2 regions of the Mycobacterium sp. NPDC050441 genome follow, and region 2 is predicted to be linked to the other one. Evidence: riboswitches for the same ligand, from Rfam matches in the RefSeq annotation. Region 2 holds a riboswitch; the other holds the start of a gene.

Region 1 (9,669 bases), on a different contig from region 2:
GAGAACAGAATCTCGGTCGAGCCCTGGTTCAAGGAGACGGCCCGCTCCGGCGGTGCATCGATCACCACCTGCCTGCCGCAATTCTGCACGGTCAGCGGATATCCGGGCGCCGTCTCAGGAGCCGCTGCCGGGCCGGCGGCCTGGGCACACCCGCCCATCAGCAGCGCGCTCGCCACCCCGACGACAAGCCGGACCCGGCCCTTCACTTGGCCAGCCCGAACGCCCTGAAACCGGCGGCCAGCTTCTCCAGGGCATCGATCTCACGGATTCCGGGGTCGAGTTCGGACCCGGACAATACGACGTAGCGCTTGTCGCGCACCGCGGTCATGTTCCTGGTCACTGGATTCGATTCCAGGAAGCTCACTTTCGCGTCCAGAGCGTCCCCGTCGACGCGCCTTCGATTGAGGTCGGCCAGGACCAGCACGTCGGGGTCGCGGTCGGCCAGTGCCTCCCAACTGACCTCCGGCCAGTCCTCGCCGGTATCGGCGAAGACATTGGTGACGCCGAGTTCAGCGGCGTACAGCCCGGGTGCCGAGCAGCAGCCGGCCAGATACGGCGTCTGTAGCCCCGAGAACCAGAACGCGACAGTGGTATCCGGTTCGGTGATCGACGGGGTGTCCTCCAGCCGCCGAGTGAGCCGGGCGATCAGGTCGCGGCCACGCTCCTGCACATCGAAGATCTGTGCGAGCTCGCGGATCTCCCGGAACAGGGTGTCCAGGGCCAGGGATTCGGTGCGGGTGACGGTCTCGCCCTCGACTGCCGCCCCGGTGCACACCGAGGGTGATTGATACGTCGGGATTCCCAGCTGGGTGAACCGACTACGGTCGGCGACCACCGCGGGCGTGAAGGTGTGAGCGCTGGCCGAGGTGACCAGGTCCGGCTCGGCGGCGAGCACAGTCTCCAGTCCCGGGTCGTTGTCCGCCAGCCTGGGCACCGTGGCGTTGTCGGCCGCAAGCTCGGGAAGCACCGGATCGAACCAGGTCGAGGTGCCGACCATCCGATCGGCGAGACCCAGTGCCAGCATGATTTCGGTCGAGGCCTGGTACAGCGATACCGCTCGCTGCGGGGGCCCGTCGAAAGTGACGTTCACCCCGCAGTTCTCGATGGTGAGTGGATAGCCGGTCGGACCGGTCCCGGCCCCGTCTATCTCCACGGGCGCGGCGGGTTCTGGATGCCCACAGGCCACCGTGACGGACAAGGTAACGGACAAGAGGAACAGCAGTACGGCGGATACACGCACGCCCAAGACTTCCTTCGATGCAGGGCTCGGTCGCGGAGCCGTCGACAGTCATTCCGGCTACAGGTAATCGGACTCGAGGCAGCGCCTCATACCGTTGCGCGTCAGTTCCGGCTTTTCACCGGATTCCCCTGTTGGTCGGCCTCCGCACTGTAACAGCCGCGCCGCGGCGCGATGGCCCGGAATCAGGTGGCCACTACCGCGGCTGACGCCACATCGGCGTCAGCGTGGGCCCGCCGTCGGGCAACACGATCTCCCCGGTGACCTCGAACCCGAAACGCAGGTAGTACGGCACGTTTTCGGGGTTGCTCGATTCCAGATACGCCGGCGCGTGTTCGGCGTCCACCCGGTCCAACCGGGACTGCATCAGCGCGTGACCGAAGCCGCCACCGCGCACGGTGGGATCGCTGCCGATCACCGCCAGATACCAGTGCGGTTCCTCGGGGTGATGCTTCTTCATCAGTGCGGCGATCTGCTGGCCCCGGCCGGCCCGGCGACCGAAGGCCCGAGCGAAGGCGGGCATCATCAGCCATTCCTGCAGCCGCGTGTGCCGCCAGGACCCGGGTGGATCCCACAGCGCCGCCGCCCCGATGACGCCTGCCCGCACCGCCACCTCGCTGCCCCCGCCGGCCAGGAAATGGTGGCGGGTCATGGTGGCGAACATCCGGGCCAGCGCCTGTCTCCGGCGGGCCGCGTCGGGCAGCATCCACACCATCACCGGGTCCTCATGGAACGCCCGCCCCAGAACGACGGCAAGCTGCTTGATGTCAGATCGGTGTGCGGGACGGACGTCGACGGCGGCCACCCGCCCACCATCGCACACGACTGACACCGGTTTCGCGCCAACGACCATCGTCTCGGCGCGATCAGCGACCCTGAGTGATGTAGTCCTGCAGCTGTTGCTGCTCGGCCTCCAGCTCCTCCATCCGGGTCTTGACGATGTCCCCGATGCTGACGATGCCGGCCAGCCTGCCGCGATCGAGGACCGGAATGTGGCGCACCCGGTTCTCGGTCATCAAAGCGCTGAGGTGGTCGACGGTGTCGCGTGGCGTGCAGGTCGCCACCACCGTGGTCATGATCTCCGACACCGGCTGCGCCAACAGGCTGCTGCCACGTTCGTGCAGCTTGCGCACCACATCGCGTTCGGAGACGATGCCGGCCAACCCGTCAGGCCCCATCACGACCATGGCACCGATGTTCAATTCGGTCAGCCCGGCCAGCAGCTCGGTCACCGTCGTCTCCGGCGAAATCGTCACCACCGCCGTGCCCTTGTTTTTCAGCACGTCCGCGATTCGCATCGGCAGCCTCCGATCGTGATCCACCTCACAACCAGGCTAGGTCGGTGTTCGTCAGGAAGAAAGAAGCCACGCCCGATAGGCCATAACGGAGTAGGAATGGGGCCATGATCGAGGTCACGCTGCTCGGCACCGGTAGCCCGATTCCCGATCCGGAGCGGGCCGGGCCGGCAACCCTGGCGCGCGCCGGCGATCAGACGTTTCTGATCGACTGTGGCCGCGGCGTGCTGCAGCGCCTGGCCGCCGCCGGGTCCGCCGCCAACCAGCTCAGCGCGTTGCTGCTCACCCATCTACACAGCGACCACATCGCCGACCTGGGCGACGTGATCATCACCCGCTGGGTCAGCACGTTCACGCCGGACGCTCCGCCCCTGACGATCATCGGTCCCCCGGGCACCGCCGAGGTGGTCGACGCGACACTGCGGGCCTTCGGACACGACATCGGTTACCGCATCGCCCATCATGCGGATCTGACGGCTCCGCCACCGGTGGAGGTACACGAGCACACCGCGGGTGCGGTGTGGGATCACGACGGGGTGCATATCCAGGTCGCGCCCACCGATCACCGGCCGGTGACACCGACCATCGGGTTCCGGATCGAGCATGCCGGAGCGTCGGTGGTGTTGGCCGGGGACACCGTGCCGTGCGAGAGCCTCGATACCTTGGCCGCCGGCGCGGGGGCCCTGGTACACACCGTGATTCGCAAAGACCTCGTGAATCAGCTTCCGATGCAACGGATCCGCGACATCTGCGACTACCACTCGTCGGTGGAAGAGGCGGCCGCCACCGCCGCCCGGGCCGGGGTGGGCATCCTGATCCTGACCCACTACGTGCCGGCCATCGCTGCGGGCACCGAAGACGACTGGCGGGCATTGGCGGCCAGTGCATTCGACCGCCAGATCGAACTCGGCGACGATCTGCACCGCGTCCAGGTTCACCCGGGAGTGTGCGCCAGAGCGCGCAGCTGATCGGCCGCTGCGGCCGCGAAATCCGATGGAATTGACCGGTCGTTGCGTTCACACTGAACCGCACCGAGCGGGAAAGGGGGCGCGATGGCGACGGAGTGGTTCCGGCGGTCCCCAGACGGCGATGCGCTTGAAAACTTGGCCGCCGTTGTGGCGGACGCCGACCGCGGCGGCAGCCTCTACGGCACCATGAAGACCCTGGTGCAGCTTGCCCGCGATCGGGCCGACCCGGACGAGGTCATGCGCGTGTTGTCGACCGTGCGCCCGCGCACCTGGCTGCGGCTGGACATCGAACAGCGGAGGGGGTACGAGTCCTTCTATCCCGGCTATCGGTGGGAACGGATCACCAACGCCGGGTGGTTCAGATCCGATCCCCTTGCCCTGTTGCTCAACGCCTGTTCGGCAGACGGACGGCGCCGACAGCGTGCCGTGAATTCGCGACCGATGGGTAGCGATCAGCGACTGCTTCCGCTGTTGGTGATCCGTACCGCCGACTGGGTGGAACCGGTTCGGGTCGACGCCCGGCGGGCGCTTCCGGCAGCGCTCGCCACCGCGGATGCGGCCGCGTTGATTCGGGCGGCCGGCGTGGCTCTGGCGATGCGGGATTGGTGTCGGGGCGGGCATGCCGTCGAAGCGGTGACCGAGGTGTTGCGCACGCGGTCGGACGGAACGCTCGACTCCGCCCGCATGAGCGACGACCTGCCCGTGCGCCGACTCGCCTACCGTCTGTGGCTGGAGCCGGGCCGTGCCGGCTCGGCTGCGGTCGTCGAGGCGGCCCTGACCGAGCGAGACAACGTCTGCCGGAGCCTGTGCGTCGACGCGGCCGTCCGCGCCTCCGTACGCCACCACGATCGGGACACCCTGGAACATCTGCTCGGCGCCCGCTTCGTGCTGGTGCGTGTCGAGGCGCTTGCCGGACTGGTCCAGATCGGGCACCCGGAGGCAGGGGACGCGTTCCTCGCGGACCGGTCGGCGGCGCTGCGGGCCACCGCCCAGTGGGCAATGCGGCGCGCCGGCCGGGACGCGGCCGAGCGTTACCGGGAATTGCTGTTCTCCGTTGATGACTCACACCTGCGCGGCGTCATCGCCGGGCTCGGTGAGTGCGGCACAGTCGATGACGCGGAGCTGGTCTGCGGTTATCACGGGCATGACCGTCCGCGGGTGCGTGCCGAGGCGGTGCGGGCCGTGCGCCGACTGGGTGGCCCCCTCGACACGATCTCGGGCCTGGTCACCGACCGAGCCCCGATCGTCGTGCGCGCGGTGCTGGCGGCCCTGCGTGGGCAGCCGGACCTGCCACCGACGGATCGGTTGTGGGAATTGCTGCGCACAGACCAACCACCGCACGTCCGGCGCGCCGCGTTCAGCCTGCTGGTCGGCAGGGACACCTGGACCCGGATCGAGGTGGACCTCCGGGGCGTCGTCGACCTCGACGAAACGCTGCGCGCCTATGCCCGTACAGATCTCACCGGATGGCTGGACCGCGAGGCCTCGACGGCGTACCAGATGCCGAGCCCGTCCACCCTCGATCGCCTGGGCCCGCTCATCGATGCCGCAGAGCCGAGTATCGGCGTCCACGACGCCCGCCTCCTGCGCTGGCACCTCGGCCTGTCGGATTAGGCCGCGAGCTGATCTGCCGCGCCCGCAACACAATTGAGGTCGGTCTCGGTCAGCGGTCGACCGCGGGCGATCACCACGACGTGCTGGATCCCTGAGTCGGCCAACGAGTGGCAGCGCTCGACGAGCGCGTCGGAGCCCTCGCCGTCGTGAAGCGCGGTGGTCACCGTGCGGTCGATCTCGTCGGACCGGCGTCCGACATCTGCGCAGTGCAGATCGAGAACGTCGAGCTGTCTTCGGATCGAGGCGCCACCGTCGGGTACGTCGAACAGGTTGCACGCATCGCCATACTGCGCGACCAGCCGCAGTGTGCGTCGCTCCCCGGTACCGCCGATCAGCACGGGAGGATGCGGCGCGGTCACGGGTAGCGGGCTGCCGATCGGCTCCCGCGCGGTCAGATACTCACCGCGGTAACTCGATTGGTCGCCGCGCCACATTTGATCGGCCAACTGCAACAGCTCTGTCATCCGCTCGAACCGTTCCGCAGTGTCCGGTAGGAACAATCCCATCGCGGTCGCCTCGTCCGCGTTGTAACCGGCGCCGAGACCGAGCCACGCCCGGCCATTCGAGAGCACGTCGAGCGTCGTCACCGCCTTGATCAACAGGGCGGGCGCCCGAAAGGTCGCCGCCGTCACCATCGTGCCCAGCCGGATGCGTCGCGTCGCCGCGGCGAGGTAACCGAGCACGGTGTACGCCTCGAGCATCGGCTCGTCAGTCCGGCAGGAAGGATCCGCCTGCATGAGATGGTCGGCCACCCACAGGGTGTCGACAGCGGTGCCATCGAGGAACGTCGCCAGATCGGCGAGTCGCTCGTGAATCGCATCGGGCCACGAGTAGTTCGTGACACTCACGCTGAGCTTCATACGTGCCGCAACTCGGCCCGACGCTTCGGCAGAAGCGCACCGGCGACGATCAGCCAGAGGAAGCCCGTGAACCGGGCGACCGGCAGGATCACTGCCGCTTCGGGCCAGATGAGCACCAGCGTCGCCACCTCGGCCAGCACAGCAATGGCCAGGCCCGTCCAGGCCAGCGCCCGCGGCAACAGTCCGAGGACCAGACTGGGCACCGCGATCCCGGCAAGCAGCAGGCCGAGTGCCACGATGTGCCCGACCCCGCCCGTGAGGAACACCAGGTAGTACAGCGCGCGGATCAGGCCGTCGTCGACGACCACCTCGGGCCGCGACATCGTCCAGCAGATCAGCCCTGCCAGCGCGAGGGCTCCGGAGGCGAGAATCCCGCCCGTCAGTGCGATCGTCGCACCGGGCGCCGTCACGCCGAGTTGCCGCAGACGTGTGCTCGCGGTGGCGGCATAGATCGCCAGCGGTACCGACGCCGCGAACGCGCCCACCGCGCCGGCCTGCACCGCCGCGTGATGATCATGGACATATCGAAGGACGTCTGCGGCCGCACCGTACGGGAGCGGCATCACCCCGCCGAGTGCGACGCCGACGCCCAATCCGACCAGCACCAACGCGAGTGAAACCGCTGCCACCGGGGCCAAGGGCGGTCCGCCTTGTCGGCCGGCAGGTCGCGTGGCCCGAATTCGATCTTCTGTTGAATCATTCATGACTTGAACGATATGCCCGTATCCGCCCGGCGGCAACTGCCTGAATATTTTCAGTCGTGAACCATTTGTTGCTGATACGGTTTCGGCATGGAACCTGGCCCGTCGGACTCCGTGGCATTCCTTCTGGCACAACTCGGCCACCGGGCGGCAACACTGTTCGCCGAACAGATGGCGACCCTCGAGCTCACGCCGCCGCACGCCGGCATCCTGCGCGCCATCGGCGGGCAGCCGGGACTAAGCCAGCAGTCCCTGAGCACCCAGCTGAGCCTGTTACCGAGCCGGGTGGTGAGCTACGTCGACGACCTCGAGGACCGCGGCTACGTCGAACGACGCCGCAATCCCGACGACCGCCGGCTGCACGCGCTGTTTCTCAGCACCGCAGGAAAGAAGACGCTGCGCCGCATCGGAGAGCTGGCGCGCCGACACGACGAGCGCATGACCGCGGGCCTCGATGCGGCACAACGAGAGAACCTCCGCGAGCTGCTGCAGACGCTGGCCGATCAACATGAGCTGACCCCGCACGTGCACCCCGGCTTCCGCAACCTGGGCCGCGCGGGTGCGGGCCCGGTCAAGCCAGCCGGGTGACCTCCACGACCACGTCGAGATCCGTCGACCCCTCACCCGAATAGATTCCCTTGAGCGGGGCCACATCCGAGTAGTCCCGCCCCACGCCGACACTGACGTACTGCTCATTGATCTCGCTGTCGTTGGTCGGGTCGTAGTGCCACCAACCTCCGGTCCACGCCTGAATCCAGGCGTGACTCTGACCGTCGATGGTGTCCCCCACCACCGCGTCCTGCGCCGGATGCAGATAGCCCGACACGTACCGCGCCGGAATCCCCATGGACCGCAACACGATCAACGACAGGTGGGCGAAGTCCTGACACACGCCTTTGCCCTCACGCAAAGCATCCAGGCCCGAGGAGTGCACCCCGGTGGTACCGGGCACGTAGTCGAGTTCACTGCGCACCCACTGCGCCACCGCGCCGACCGCCTCGAACGGGTCGTGATCCTTGGCGATTCGCTGTCCCACGCGCGTGATCCGCTTGCTGTGCGGTGTGTAGTGGGTCGGGCTGAGCACCTCGTCGAACCGGTCGATCACGGCCTCGGTGTCCAGATCGTCCCACCCGGCGAGCTCCTCGGGTTTCTCCGCGACCTCGGTCTCGACCACCGAGGATCCCGAGACCTCCAACTCGGTGTGCGGAGCATGCAGATCGAAGGCTGTCACCGCCGTACCCCAGTAGTCGACATACCGATAGGACCTGGTCGCCGGGATGGTCTCGACCCGGTTCAGGATCACGTTCTGACGCGAATCCGACCGCGGGGTCAATCGGGCCTCGTTGTAGGACGCCGTCACCGCCGACCGGTAGGCATATCCGGTCGAATGCACCACGCGTAACCGCCACATCTAGACCTCGCCCTCCTCGATCACAACCACATCCTCATGTCCGGCGTCGGTCCAGGCCACCCACGGCGCCGAGTGGAAGTACTGCAGCGCCAACGCTTCTCCGACATCGCGGCAGGTCTTCTGCAACGCGGCCAGCCGAGCATCCAGGGATTCCAGCAGTGCGCCCGGCTGCAGGAACTCGAGCTCACTGCGCGCCCGGCCCAAGAGCCGCTGCGCCTCGGCGGTGGCCCCCAGCCGGCTGTGCGGCCGATTGAGCAACTCGTCGAGACTGTGTTCGGCCAACCGCAGTGAATAGAAGATCGACCTGGGAAACAGCCGGTCCAACAACATGAACTCGACCACGCGACCGGCGTCGAGCACCCCGCGGTAGGTACGCAGGTACGTATCGTGGGCACCGGCAGAGCGCAGCAACGTGACCCAGGCCGGCGACGACCCACTGTCCCCGACCCGCGACAGCAGCAGCCGCACCGTCATGTCGACCCGCTCGATCGCGCGGCCCAACAACATGAACCGGTAGCCGTCGTCGCGGCTCAACGTCGAATCGGCCAGACCCGCGAACATCGCCGCGCGCCCCTCGACATAGGACAGGAACTCATGCGGGCCCAGGCGTTTGGCCGCGCGCTCCCGTTCGGCGAGCGCGTTGTAGGTGGTGTTGAGGCACTCCCAGATCTCGGTCGACGTGACTTCGCGGGCACCGCGGGCGTTCTCGCGCGCGGACGAGATCGAATCGACGATCGAGTTACCGCTGCTGTCGCGGCTGAACGCCACGATGTCGGTCAACGACCACACGTCCAGGCGCTGCGTCGGCGGCTCGATACCGAGCACACGCAACAGCGTCCGTGAGGCGACGTCCGGGTCGACACTGGAGTCCTCCAGCAGCTGATGCACCGTGACATCGAGGATGCGTGCAGTGTCGTCGGCCCGTTCCACATAACGTCCGATCCAGTACAACGACTCGGCATTGCGCGCCAGCATCTACCGCACCCCCCTGCTACTACTGCTGTTGTTGGGACGACGAACCATCAGGCGCGCCATCACTTTTGGGCCCGTTGTCGGATTCGGGCAGCGACCGCACCACCTGGGCCGCGGCGAGTTCGCGATCTGCGGCAGATGTACGCGACGCCAGCACCCAGGTGTCCTTCGACCCACCGCCCTGGCTGGAATTGACCACCAGGGACCCTTCCGGCAGCGCCACCCGGGTCAGCCCGCCGGGCAGCACCCAGACGTCGTTGCCGTCGTTGACCGCGAACGGGCGCAGGTCCACGTGCCGGGGCGCCAGCTTGTTGTCGATCTGGGTGGGCACCGTGGACAGCTGAATCACCGGCTGGGCGATCCAGCCGCGCGGGTCGTTGCGGATCTTCTTGGAGATCGCCGTCAACTCCTTGGCCGAGGCGTCCGGTCCGAACACGATGCCGTACCCACCCGAACCTTCCACCGGCTTGATGACGAGTTCATCGATCCGGTCGAGCACCTCCTCCCGTTCGGCGTCCAACCAACAGCGGTAGGTGTCGACGTTGGCGAGCACCGGCTTCTCACCGAGGTAGTACTCGATGATCGTCGGGACATAGGTGTAGACGAGCTTG
Region 2 (9,669 bases):
GCTGACCCCGGGATCCGGGCCCGAGGGGCTCGTCACCCGCGACGACGTGCTGGCCGCTGCGGGCAGTTCGGAGATTCTCGACGTCGGTGGTGTTCAGGCAGCCATGGCGCGACGGATGTCTCTGTCACACAAGGAAATCCCCGATGCCAACGCTCGCGTCGACGTCGACTGTGCCGCGTTGCTGCAGCTGCGTGACCGAATCCGGGCCGCCGACGCGGAGTTGCCCGTCACGCCGTTCGTACTGACGCTGCGGCTGCTGGTCCTGGCGCTGGGACGGCATCAGCTACTGAACTCCACGTGGCTGGAAACCACGGAAGGCGCTCAGATTCACCGGCATCCGGCCGTACATCTGGGCTTCGGGGTGGCCGCGCCGCGTGGCCTGTTGGTTCCCGTGGTCCGTGACGCGCAGGCGATGACAACCCGCCAGTTGGCCGGCACGGTGGCCGGCCTGGTGGCGCAGGCCAGAGCCGGCACGCTCAGCCCGGCAGAACTGAGCGGATCGACCTTCACCGTGTCGAACTTCGGCGCTCTCGGACTGGACGACGGTGTGCCGGTGATCAACTATCCGGAGGCGGCGATTCTGGGCATGGGCTCGATCAAACCGCGCCCGGTCGTGGTGGATGGAGCGGTGGTGGCCCGCCCGACCATGTCGCTGACCTGTGCCTTCGACCACCGCGTTGTCGACGGAGCTCAGGCCGCCGCGTTCCTGGGTGACCTGCGCGCACTGCTCGAGGCGCCCGAGCTGGCGGTGATCGACCTCTAGACCCCGGCTACTTACGTTTGGCAGCAGCCAAACGTGCTGCGAATTCCGGGGATTCGATGGAGCGGGCCTGAGGACTGAGTTCGATGTCGACGGCGGCCCCATGCTGGTCGGTGTCGACCGTCCCCGGATTGGCGGTGGCCCGCATCGACGCCTTGGTGGCGATCACCACGTCGCGCGGCGCGGCGGCCGGGCCTGCGGCGAGCATGCGAGCGGCCCCCACCGGATCCTCGGCGATCGACAGGGCCAGGCCGTGGCGCACCGCGGATTCGGCGTCGAAGCGCATGCCGAACAACAACGCGGCCCGGGCCACCTGCGGGCCGACGCCGCGCTGCAGCATCCAGGTGGCGCCGCCGCCGGGATGGATGCCCAGCTTCTGGAATCGTGGATCGAACAATGCCGCCGGGCCCGCGATACGTACATCGGCGGCCAGCGCCAGGTTCAGGCCCGCGCCCACCGCGGCGCCGTTGACCGCGGCGATCGTCGGCAGCGTGCAATGCGCGACGGCCAGAAACCCGTCGTAGATCTTGCGCAGACCGTCCTCGGTGGCTTCGCCGAGAGCGGTCAGATCGGCGCCGGCGCAGAACGCCTTGCCCGCACCGGTGACGATCACGGCGTGCACGTCGGGGTTGGCCTCGGCGGCCTCGACCGCGGTGCGCAGGGCCGCCGACATCTCGAAAGTCACCGCATTGCGGCGATCGGGATCGTTGACGGTGATGACTGCGATGTGATCGTCGACGCTGACCAACACGGAATCCGACACCAGGTCACCCTAGCGCGCCCCCGCCGACGGCGGTGACCACAAATGTTCATCGAAACGTCAGCCGCGCCGCCCGGCGGTCCGGCCGGTGCGCGCGGACAATGATTCGATGACGGCTGACATTGCCGGTATTTCTGGCGCCCGGTCGACGCAGCCGACGCGGCGCCGATTGCTGTTGCTGGCGGCCGGATCGATCTTTGCGGTCGACGTGGGAACCAAGATGCTGGCTGTCGGCCTGCTCGAACCCGGTCGCGCGGTCCCGTTGCTCGGCGACTGGTTGGCGTGCGAGCTCACCCGCAACTCTGGTGCCGCGTTGTCGATGGCGGCCAACCGCACCGTGATGCTGACCATCGTGGTCCTTTCGGTCGCCGCGGTCATTGCCTGGATCGGCGTGCATGTCCGCTCACCGTGGTGGGCGCTGGGCCTCGGAACGATCCTCGGCGGTGCCGCGGGCAACCTCATCGATCGGTTCTTCCGGGCCCCGGGTCCGCTGCGGGGACAGGTGATCGACTTCTTGGCGGTCGGCCCGATGCCGGTGTTCAACGTGGCGGATCTGGCCGTGCTGGCGGGTGTGGTCTGGCTGATTGCGTTGTCGCTGTCGGGTTTTCCGTTCAACGGCGCCGCCCGGAGCCCGGGGCCGCATGCCGGACGTTGATCGGGACCACCGGGTCGGTTCAACCGAAGGTCCGCCGAGCCCGCCATGGCACGAGACCCCCGCGGCGATGGTCGTCGCCGGCATCGGGGGTGTGGTGGCCATCGGCGCGTTGGTGTTCGCGATCCTGATGACGTCGCACCAGTCGGTACTGCCTCCTCAACCCGATCGACTCACCCCGGTGACGCCCACCAAGCTGTCGTCGCGGTCGGTGACAACCAGCACGAGCACTTCGCCACGGACACCGGTGAGCACCAGCGAGGACATCGGACCATCGAGTGCGCCACCGCCACCGCAGGAGATCCCGGTGGAGACCAGTGCGCCGGCGACCACGACCATGTCGAATCCCTACGCCACCACCTCGGCGCCCAATGCCGGCGCATTCTGATGCAAGCCGACCGGATCGCTCGGAGCGAGGATCAGCCGAATCCGATTCCGATGCCTCCGCGACTCGCAAGGGCGTTCACGAATTCGCGCTCTCGTCTGGGCATTGCACATCCACGTAGACCGTCACCGCTGACTTCGGCAACGGCGGCACCCCGCGGTTGGGGTTGTGGATCGAATTGACCCGGCATCTGTCCAGCGGCAAAGTGCTGGTGCCGCCGACCCAGTTGATCGCCACGGTGTAACCCTCGGCACTGAGGGCCGAGATGGTCTCGTCAGCACGTTGCCCGCTGCCCGCAGTCGGCTCCGCCGCGGCCAAAGGGGCGGCCCCGAGCGCAATGGCCGGGATGATCACGGCCACACCGGTGATTTTCGAATATCGAGCATGAGTGAGCATCCCGACCCTCCCGGCGGTCGGATCTCATGCTGTCGCTCTCACCGGTAGCCCCGACCGTTGCCAGTCAGTGTATTCCCGATGTACAGGAAGTTAACAGAAAGTTACGGAAATTAGTCCTGCTGGCGGCTGCGGGCCGAGTTTGACTGACCGGGGGTATGGGCGGGCACAAAACAATCGGGCAGCATCCGGGATCACCGGATGCTGCCCGAAATGTCTCACGGAGCAGGCGGTGCGGGAACTGGATCCGCCGGGGGGAGTGGTGTTCCCGGCGCCGGCGGTGGCGCTGCCGGATCCGGCAGGTTCTCACCGAGCCCCTGCGGGACGTTCGTCCCGAGCGGCGGCGCGGTGCCCGGAAGTGGTTCACCCAGTTGCTCTTTGGGTACCTGCCCGAGCAACGAGCCACGCAGGTTCCCGTTGTGGGACATGTTGCGCATCTGTCGAAGAAAGTCGAGCCCGGAGATGTCCGCGTTCTCCTGGCCCGGTGCGACGCCGACCACCGCGCCCTCACCCGGCGCCGACGGCTTCTCGTTCTGCGGGAAGAAGTTTCCGTTGTTGAACGCTCTGAGGTTAGGTGCGTTGGTGGCTGGCGGCCCGCCGGGCGCCGACGGAGCTGCATACTGGCCCAGCAGCGCACCGGGACTCATGTCGATCCCGGCCGGGGTGCCCAGTCTGCCGGGTGCCGTTTCGGTCCCGGTCTGGCCCAGCACCGACAACCCGCTCGGGCCGAGCGGTGCGCCCATGAGAGGCACCTCGGGTCCGGGTGGCGGAGGTGGCCCGGGAGCCGGTGCCGGGGCGGCGACTGCCGGCGCACCTGGAACCTCCGGCGGTGCCGGATCGGCGGAGGCGGTTGCCGAGCAGGCAACCGCCGCGCCGACCACGAACAGCCCGGCTGCGGCGAGGGTGGCCATCGCGTTCTTGACCGCGAATGTGCCGTCCGGGTTCTCGCTCATGCCTTCGTGTTTCGCTCTCACGTCCAGCCCGTCAGACCGACTTGGTGACGCCGTAGTAAGCGACCACGTCGTCGGTGTCGGTGGTGGAGCTGGTCAGGGTGGCGTAGGACCGCAGGAAGGACTGACCCACGCAGCCGTCGATCTTGATGTGGACGTCCTTCAACGTGACACGCACCGGCGCGGCCTTGAACGACTTCTTGTTCACCGAGACGTTGGTGACGGTGCCGGGCTTGGCGTGGATCTCGATGGTGCCGGACATCGGCATGCTGACACCGGTGGGGATGATGCCGGCCAGCGTCGAGCCCGACGTGCTCAGGCCGATGGAACCGATGAGGCGGACCTGACCGAGTTCGATCCCGCAGCCGATCTGGTAGCCGGTGTCCAGCGTGCCGCCGGTCAGGGACGTGGACCCGCCGCCGGTGACGGTGCCGGTGAACGTGGCTGCGACGAGGTATTCGCGAGACGACACAGCGGTGGTCAGCGGCGCCACGGGCAGCTGGGTCTCATCTTTCGCGGCGACGGTGAGCTTCCATCCGTCCGGGGTGGTGACGATGCCGGGCTCGGCGGACGCGACGACTCCGTTGTCCGGCGGGGGGCCGGCGTCGACAGCCGGGTCCGCTGGTGGGGGTGGCGGCGGGTCGGCCGACGCGAGGGGCGCCAACGCTACCGGGGCCAGCAGGCAGACAGCAGCCAGGGTGGCGAATCGATTCAACATGCGGGAACTTGTGCCTCTCGTGGGGTTCGAATCCGAGGGATCGGCGTGGCGGTCAGAGCGAATCATGGTCGGTGTCGTATCCGGGCCGAGGTCAGACGGCCTTGGTGACGCCGAGGTAGGTGATGACGTCGTCGGTGTTGTCGGTGGAGCTGGTCAGAGTCGCGTAGGTACGAATGAACGACTGACCGGCGCACTGATCGAACTTGATGCGGACGCCCGTGATGGTCACGCGGGTGCCCGAACCCTTGAACGACTTCTTGTCGATCGGGACGATGGTGACCGTGCCCGGCTTCAGGTACACCTTGCCCTGCAAGCTGATACCGGTACCGGCGCCGACATCGCCCGCGGACCCGGTGAACGGAATCTTGATGCTCGGCGAGAAGCTGATGCCGGGGTTGATCTCCGTCTCGTCGCTGATGATTCCGCAGCCGATCTGAGCGCCGGCCTCCAGCGTGCCGCCGGTGAGCTTGGTCTTGCCACCGCCGGAGACTTTTCCGTTGAAGGTGCCGCCGACGAGGTATTCGCGCGACGACACCGCGGTGGTCAGCGGAGCGACCGGAAGCAGGGTCTCGTTGGAGCCGGTCACCGTCACGTGCCAGCCGTCCGGGGTGTCCAGGACTCCGGGAGGCGAGGAAGGCACGGCGCCGGTGTCCGGCGGGGGCGGGGCAGGCGCGGCGACGTCAGCGACCGGCGCGGGGTCCGGCGGTGGCGGGGGATCCGCTGATGCAAGGGGCGCAATCGCTACAGGGGCCAACATGCAGACTGCAGCCAGGGGGGCAAAACGACTCAACATGCGTGAACTTGCGCCTCTCGTGGTTCTGAATCCCGATGGTCTGCGACGCGCCGTGGTCGTCAGAAGCCAAGGGATCCAAGGTCTCTTGTCGCGACGAATCATTAACCGGTCGCGTTTCGAAACGGTGAACAGCGCCCCAACAACTGCCGCCGCGTTCCCATCCAGCTGGATTTTTCGAACCTGTGAGGTTCCTGGTAATGGGGTGCGCGGCAATGCATTCCAATTATGAGGAAGGGAAAACTCCGGCCGGCACACAATGGACGACCGTTAGGGGGAACGGGTTGGCCGGGTGTTCACCTTTTGGACATGTGAACCCCCGACCGTGAGGTGATCCGGGGGGACGGCAGATGCGTCGATGAGGCGCGGACGTCAACTGTGGCGCTTGCCGCCGAACTGCTATCCGACTGACGGAGGAATCGTTGAGGTCGTCTCAGGTGTACGAGCGAGGGATTGCATCGCTGCTCATTGCCTTCAGCATTGGGTTCGGTGCCATGCCCACGGCACTCGCCGAACCCGGTGATGAGGCCGGGGCTCCGGGGCCGGCGGCGCCCGGGGTGCCCGAGTTGCCTCCGGTGACACCGGGTGCGCCGGTGGCAGGTCCGGTGCCGGTGCCGGTTGCGAGCACGGATGACGCTGGCGTGCCGGCGGTTACGGCGTGCTCGACGTTCGCCGACGCTCTCGATTCGGCATCGACCTTCTACGGCGATTTCGCGGATTCCATCGAAGGTGTGGAGCGCCCCGACTATGGGGATCCGACAATCAGCACCACGAACACGAGTGGCCGGACGGCGCTGCGCGAAGCTGCTGCGTCGGCGATGAATGCCGCCGGCACACCGGGGCTCTCGCCCGACATTGCCAACCCGATGCGGTCATGGTCTTTCGGTGCCACGAAGCTGCTGCTGAAGATGGGGCTGCGGACCGGCGGTCAATCACTCAATGACTCGGCCACCCAGCTCAACACCGACGCCAACAACGCGCAGATGGCCTGCGCCGCCGCCGGCACCCACGCCTGACGGAGAACTCAATCATGTTGGAATGATCGGGTAATCGCGGCTCGGGCCGGAATCCGCCATCTTCGAACACTCACCTACCCGATGCGCGGTGCACCGTGCCTTCAGTAAAGGATTACCGTGGTCCGGCTTGTGATCTCGTTGGTCGCGCTCGTGCTAGTGGCAACCAGTTGTACTGGAAACGGTGACAAGGCCCAGGGTCCGCCGAAGGACGTGCCCAAGTCGGCACTCGAGGGGTTGTTGCTCAGCGCCGAGGAGGTCAACACCCTGATGGGGACCGACGGGATGACGGCGCACCCACCGGTCACCGAGATGAGCGACCACCGCAACCTGCTGCCCAACCTGAATTGCCTGGGCGCCTGGCAGGTCAACGAGTCCGCCATCTACGGGGATCACTGGGCCGCCATGCGCCAGGTCCTGCTCAGGGGCCCGGACAATGACAACTGGGACAACCTGCTGGTGCAGTCGGTGGTGATCTTCCCGTCAGCGCAGGACGCCACCGACTTCCTGAATCAGTCGGCCGATCGCTGGTCCAAGTGCACCAACCACCACGTGAACATCACCCTCAACGGTGAACGCCTGCCCAAGTGGACGAGCGGCGATCTCACGAGGACGGATTCCGAGCTCACCCTGCCGTTTACCCGCGTCGACGGGGATCAGACCCGCGACTGCCAGCGTGCGCTGGCCGTGGCCGCCAACCTGGTCATGGACATCCAGGCGTGTAAGCCGGCGGGATCCTCGGTGACCCAGGCCGCCGATGTGGTGGACAAGATCAAAGCCGCGATGCCCCGGTAGGTGGTGCTCACCACCGGGTAGTCTGAGCCGCGCAGTTGGTTTGTCGGTGCCGGGGGTAGATGCGGCGCCGACATCGAACGCCGCAGGCTGATTGAGATGCGACGTGAGAGGGAACCCGGTGAGAATCCGGGACTGTCCCGCAGCGGTATGCAGGAACGACCGCCGTCATCAGCACTGGCCCGCAGGAATCTGCGGCTGGGAAGCGACGGCCAGTAGGAGCACGGTTTGCGTGCGCGCCTGTGAGTCCGAAGACCTGCCAGCCGTACCGGGCGCGCCGCGTCCGGTGGTTCATCGCCTCGCGGAATGGGCAGTGGCCGAAAGCGGTTCACTCATGGTGGGTGGCTGTGTTCGGTTCGGCGTCTCCAGGCGATGGCCATCCCTCGCACGTTGAAGGACGTCGTCATGAGCACAACCGCAACACCCTTCGTCGCCACCATTCTCGGGTCGCCCCGAATAGGTCCCCAACGCGAACTCAAGCGCGCCGTCGAGAAGTACTGGGCGGGACGGATTGATCGCGATGAACTCGAGTCCGTCGCTGCCACCCTGCGCCGCGACACGTGGGCGTCGCTGGTCGCGGCCGGGCTGGACTCGGTCCCGGTCAACACGTTCTCCTATTACGACCAGGTGCTCGACACCGCAGTTCTGGTCGGTGCCCTGCCGACCCGAGCCCACGGTATCGCCGATGATCTCGACCGCTACTTCGCCGCAGCCCGCGGGAACGACGACATCGCCCCGTTGGAAATGACCAAATGGTTCGACACCAATTACCACTACCTGGTGCCGGAACTGGGGCCCGACACGTCGTTCTCGCTCTGCCCGACGAAGGTGCTGGGGGAGCTGGAAGAGGCTCGGGTACAGGAGATTCCGGTACGGCCGGTGATTGTCGGGCCCCTCACCTTCCTGGCGCTGTCGAAAGCTGTCGACGGCGCGGACACACCTATCTCCCGGTTGGAGGAACTCGTCGAGGTCTACGCCGAATTGTTGGGCCTGCTGGTCGACGAGGGAGTCGAGTGGGTCCAGTTCGATGAGCCGGTGTTGGTGACCGACATCCTGGACAACGCTGCCGAACTCGCCGAGCGGACGTACTCGCGGCTCGGTGCTGTGGGCAAGCGGCCTTCGGTCTTCGTCGCGACCTACTTCGGTGAGCTGACCGACACACTGCCCGCCCTGGCCCGCACGCCGGTCGAGGCCATCGGTATCGATTTGGTGGCCGGCTCTGCCACTGCCCTGGCAGCTGTGCCGGAGCTGAGGGAAAAGCTCCTGGTGGCGGGGGTGGTCGACGGACGCAATATCTGGCGCACCGATCTGGAGCGCGCTCTGCGCACTTTGACCACGCTGCCGGCGTCCGCGGCGGCGGTAGCGGTTTCGACGTCGTGCTCGACGCTGCATGTGCCGTACACCCTTGATGCCGAGCCGGATATCGATGCGGCGCTGCGCAGTTGGCTGGCCTTCGGGTCCGAGAAGGTTGATGAGGTGGTGGTCTTGGCGCGCGGCCTCAGGGAGGGACGGGACGCGATCTCGGCCGAGATGACGGCATCCAACGCTGCCATCGCGTCCCGCAAGTCCGATCCACGGCTCAACAACGGCCGAGTCAGGGCGCGGATCTCGTCCCTCGTCGCCTCGGGTTCCACACGTGGACCGGCCGATGAGCGTCGCAGCGCACAGCAGGACCGGCTGAGTCTGCCGACTCTGCCCACCACCACGATCGGGTCCTACCCGCAGACCGCGGCCATCCGCGTTGCCCGTGCCGATCTTCGGTCCGGCAAGATCGATGCCCCCGAATACGAGGGCCGGATGAAGTCGGAGATCGCCGATGTCATCGCCTTGCAGGAGCAACTCGGCCTCGATGTGCTGGTACACGGTGAGCCCGAGCGCAACGACATGGTGCAGTATTTCGCCGAACAACTTGACGGGTTCTTCGCCACGCAGAACGGCTGGGTGCAGTCCTACGGCAGCCGCTGCGTGCGCCCGCCGATCCTCTACGGGGACGTGGCGCGGCCCAAGCCGATGACCGTTGAGTGGATCACCTATGCCCAGTCGCTGACCGACAAACCGGTCAAGGGCATGCTCACCGGCCCGGTCACCATCTTGGCCTGGTCTTTCGTCCGGGACGATCAGCCATTGGCCGATACCGCTTTTCAGGTTGCCCTGGCCATCCGGGACGAAACTGTGGACCTGCAGTCAGCAGGCATCGCGATCATCCAGGTGGACGAGCCCGCGTTGCGCGAACTGCTACCGCTGCGCACCAATGACAAGGCGGCGTACCTACGCTGGGCCGTCGATGCGTTCCGGCTGTCCACCTCCGGCGTCGCCGACTCCACACAGATCCACACCCACCTGTGCTACTCGGAGTTCGGTGAGGTGATCGGGGCGATCGCTGACCTGGACGCCGACGTGACCTCCATCGAGGCGGCCCGTTCACACATGGAGGTGCTCGGTGATCTCAATGCCGC

The links. Region 2 has a riboswitch for cobalamin ahead of metE (5-methyltetrahydropteroyltriglutamate--homocysteine S-methyltransferase). Riboswitches for the same ligand answer to the same signal wherever they lie in the genome.
Region 1: another riboswitch for cobalamin. It lies ahead of AB0I14_RS18110 (ABC transporter substrate-binding protein); the one in region 2 lies ahead of metE (5-methyltetrahydropteroyltriglutamate--homocysteine S-methyltransferase).

The regions. Positions count from the first base shown of each region.
Region 1 covers NZ_JBFAJS010000005.1:525,640-535,308, forward strand. Annotated here, with positions in the region: gene AB0I14_RS18105 (ABC transporter substrate-binding protein) at 1-158, opposite strand, end outside; gene AB0I14_RS18110 (ABC transporter substrate-binding protein) at 203-1,240, opposite strand; cobalamin riboswitch at 1,281-1,413, opposite strand; gene AB0I14_RS18115 (GNAT family N-acetyltransferase) at 1,434-2,042, opposite strand; gene AB0I14_RS18120 (CBS domain-containing protein) at 2,104-2,535, opposite strand; gene AB0I14_RS18125 (ribonuclease Z) at 2,640-3,500, shown strand; gene AB0I14_RS18130 (HEAT repeat domain-containing protein) at 3,585-5,114, shown strand; gene AB0I14_RS18135 (TIGR03560 family F420-dependent LLM class oxidoreductase) at 5,111-5,962, opposite strand; gene AB0I14_RS18140 (hypothetical protein) at 5,971-6,678, opposite strand; gene AB0I14_RS18145 (MarR family winged helix-turn-helix transcriptional regulator) at 6,766-7,263, shown strand; gene AB0I14_RS18150 (transglutaminase family protein) at 7,247-8,086, opposite strand; gene AB0I14_RS18155 (alpha-E domain-containing protein) at 8,087-9,061, opposite strand; gene AB0I14_RS18160 (circularly permuted type 2 ATP-grasp protein) at 9,081-9,669, opposite strand, start outside.
Region 2 covers NZ_JBFAJS010000014.1:90,775-100,443, reverse strand. Annotated here, with positions in the region: gene AB0I14_RS30440 (dihydrolipoamide acetyltransferase family protein) at 1-763, shown strand, start outside; gene AB0I14_RS30435 (enoyl-CoA hydratase) at 771-1,523, opposite strand; gene AB0I14_RS30430 (signal peptidase II) at 1,630-2,175, shown strand; gene AB0I14_RS30425 (hypothetical protein) at 2,162-2,560, shown strand; gene AB0I14_RS30420 (hypothetical protein) at 2,636-2,917, opposite strand; gene AB0I14_RS30415 (hypothetical protein) at 3,169-3,903, opposite strand; gene AB0I14_RS30410 (MspA family porin) at 3,935-4,618, opposite strand; gene AB0I14_RS30405 (MspA family porin) at 4,710-5,375, opposite strand; gene AB0I14_RS30400 (hypothetical protein) at 5,903-6,424, shown strand; gene AB0I14_RS30395 (sensor domain-containing protein) at 6,542-7,216, shown strand; cobalamin riboswitch at 7,284-7,492, shown strand; gene metE (5-methyltetrahydropteroyltriglutamate--homocysteine S-methyltransferase) at 7,619-9,669, shown strand, end outside.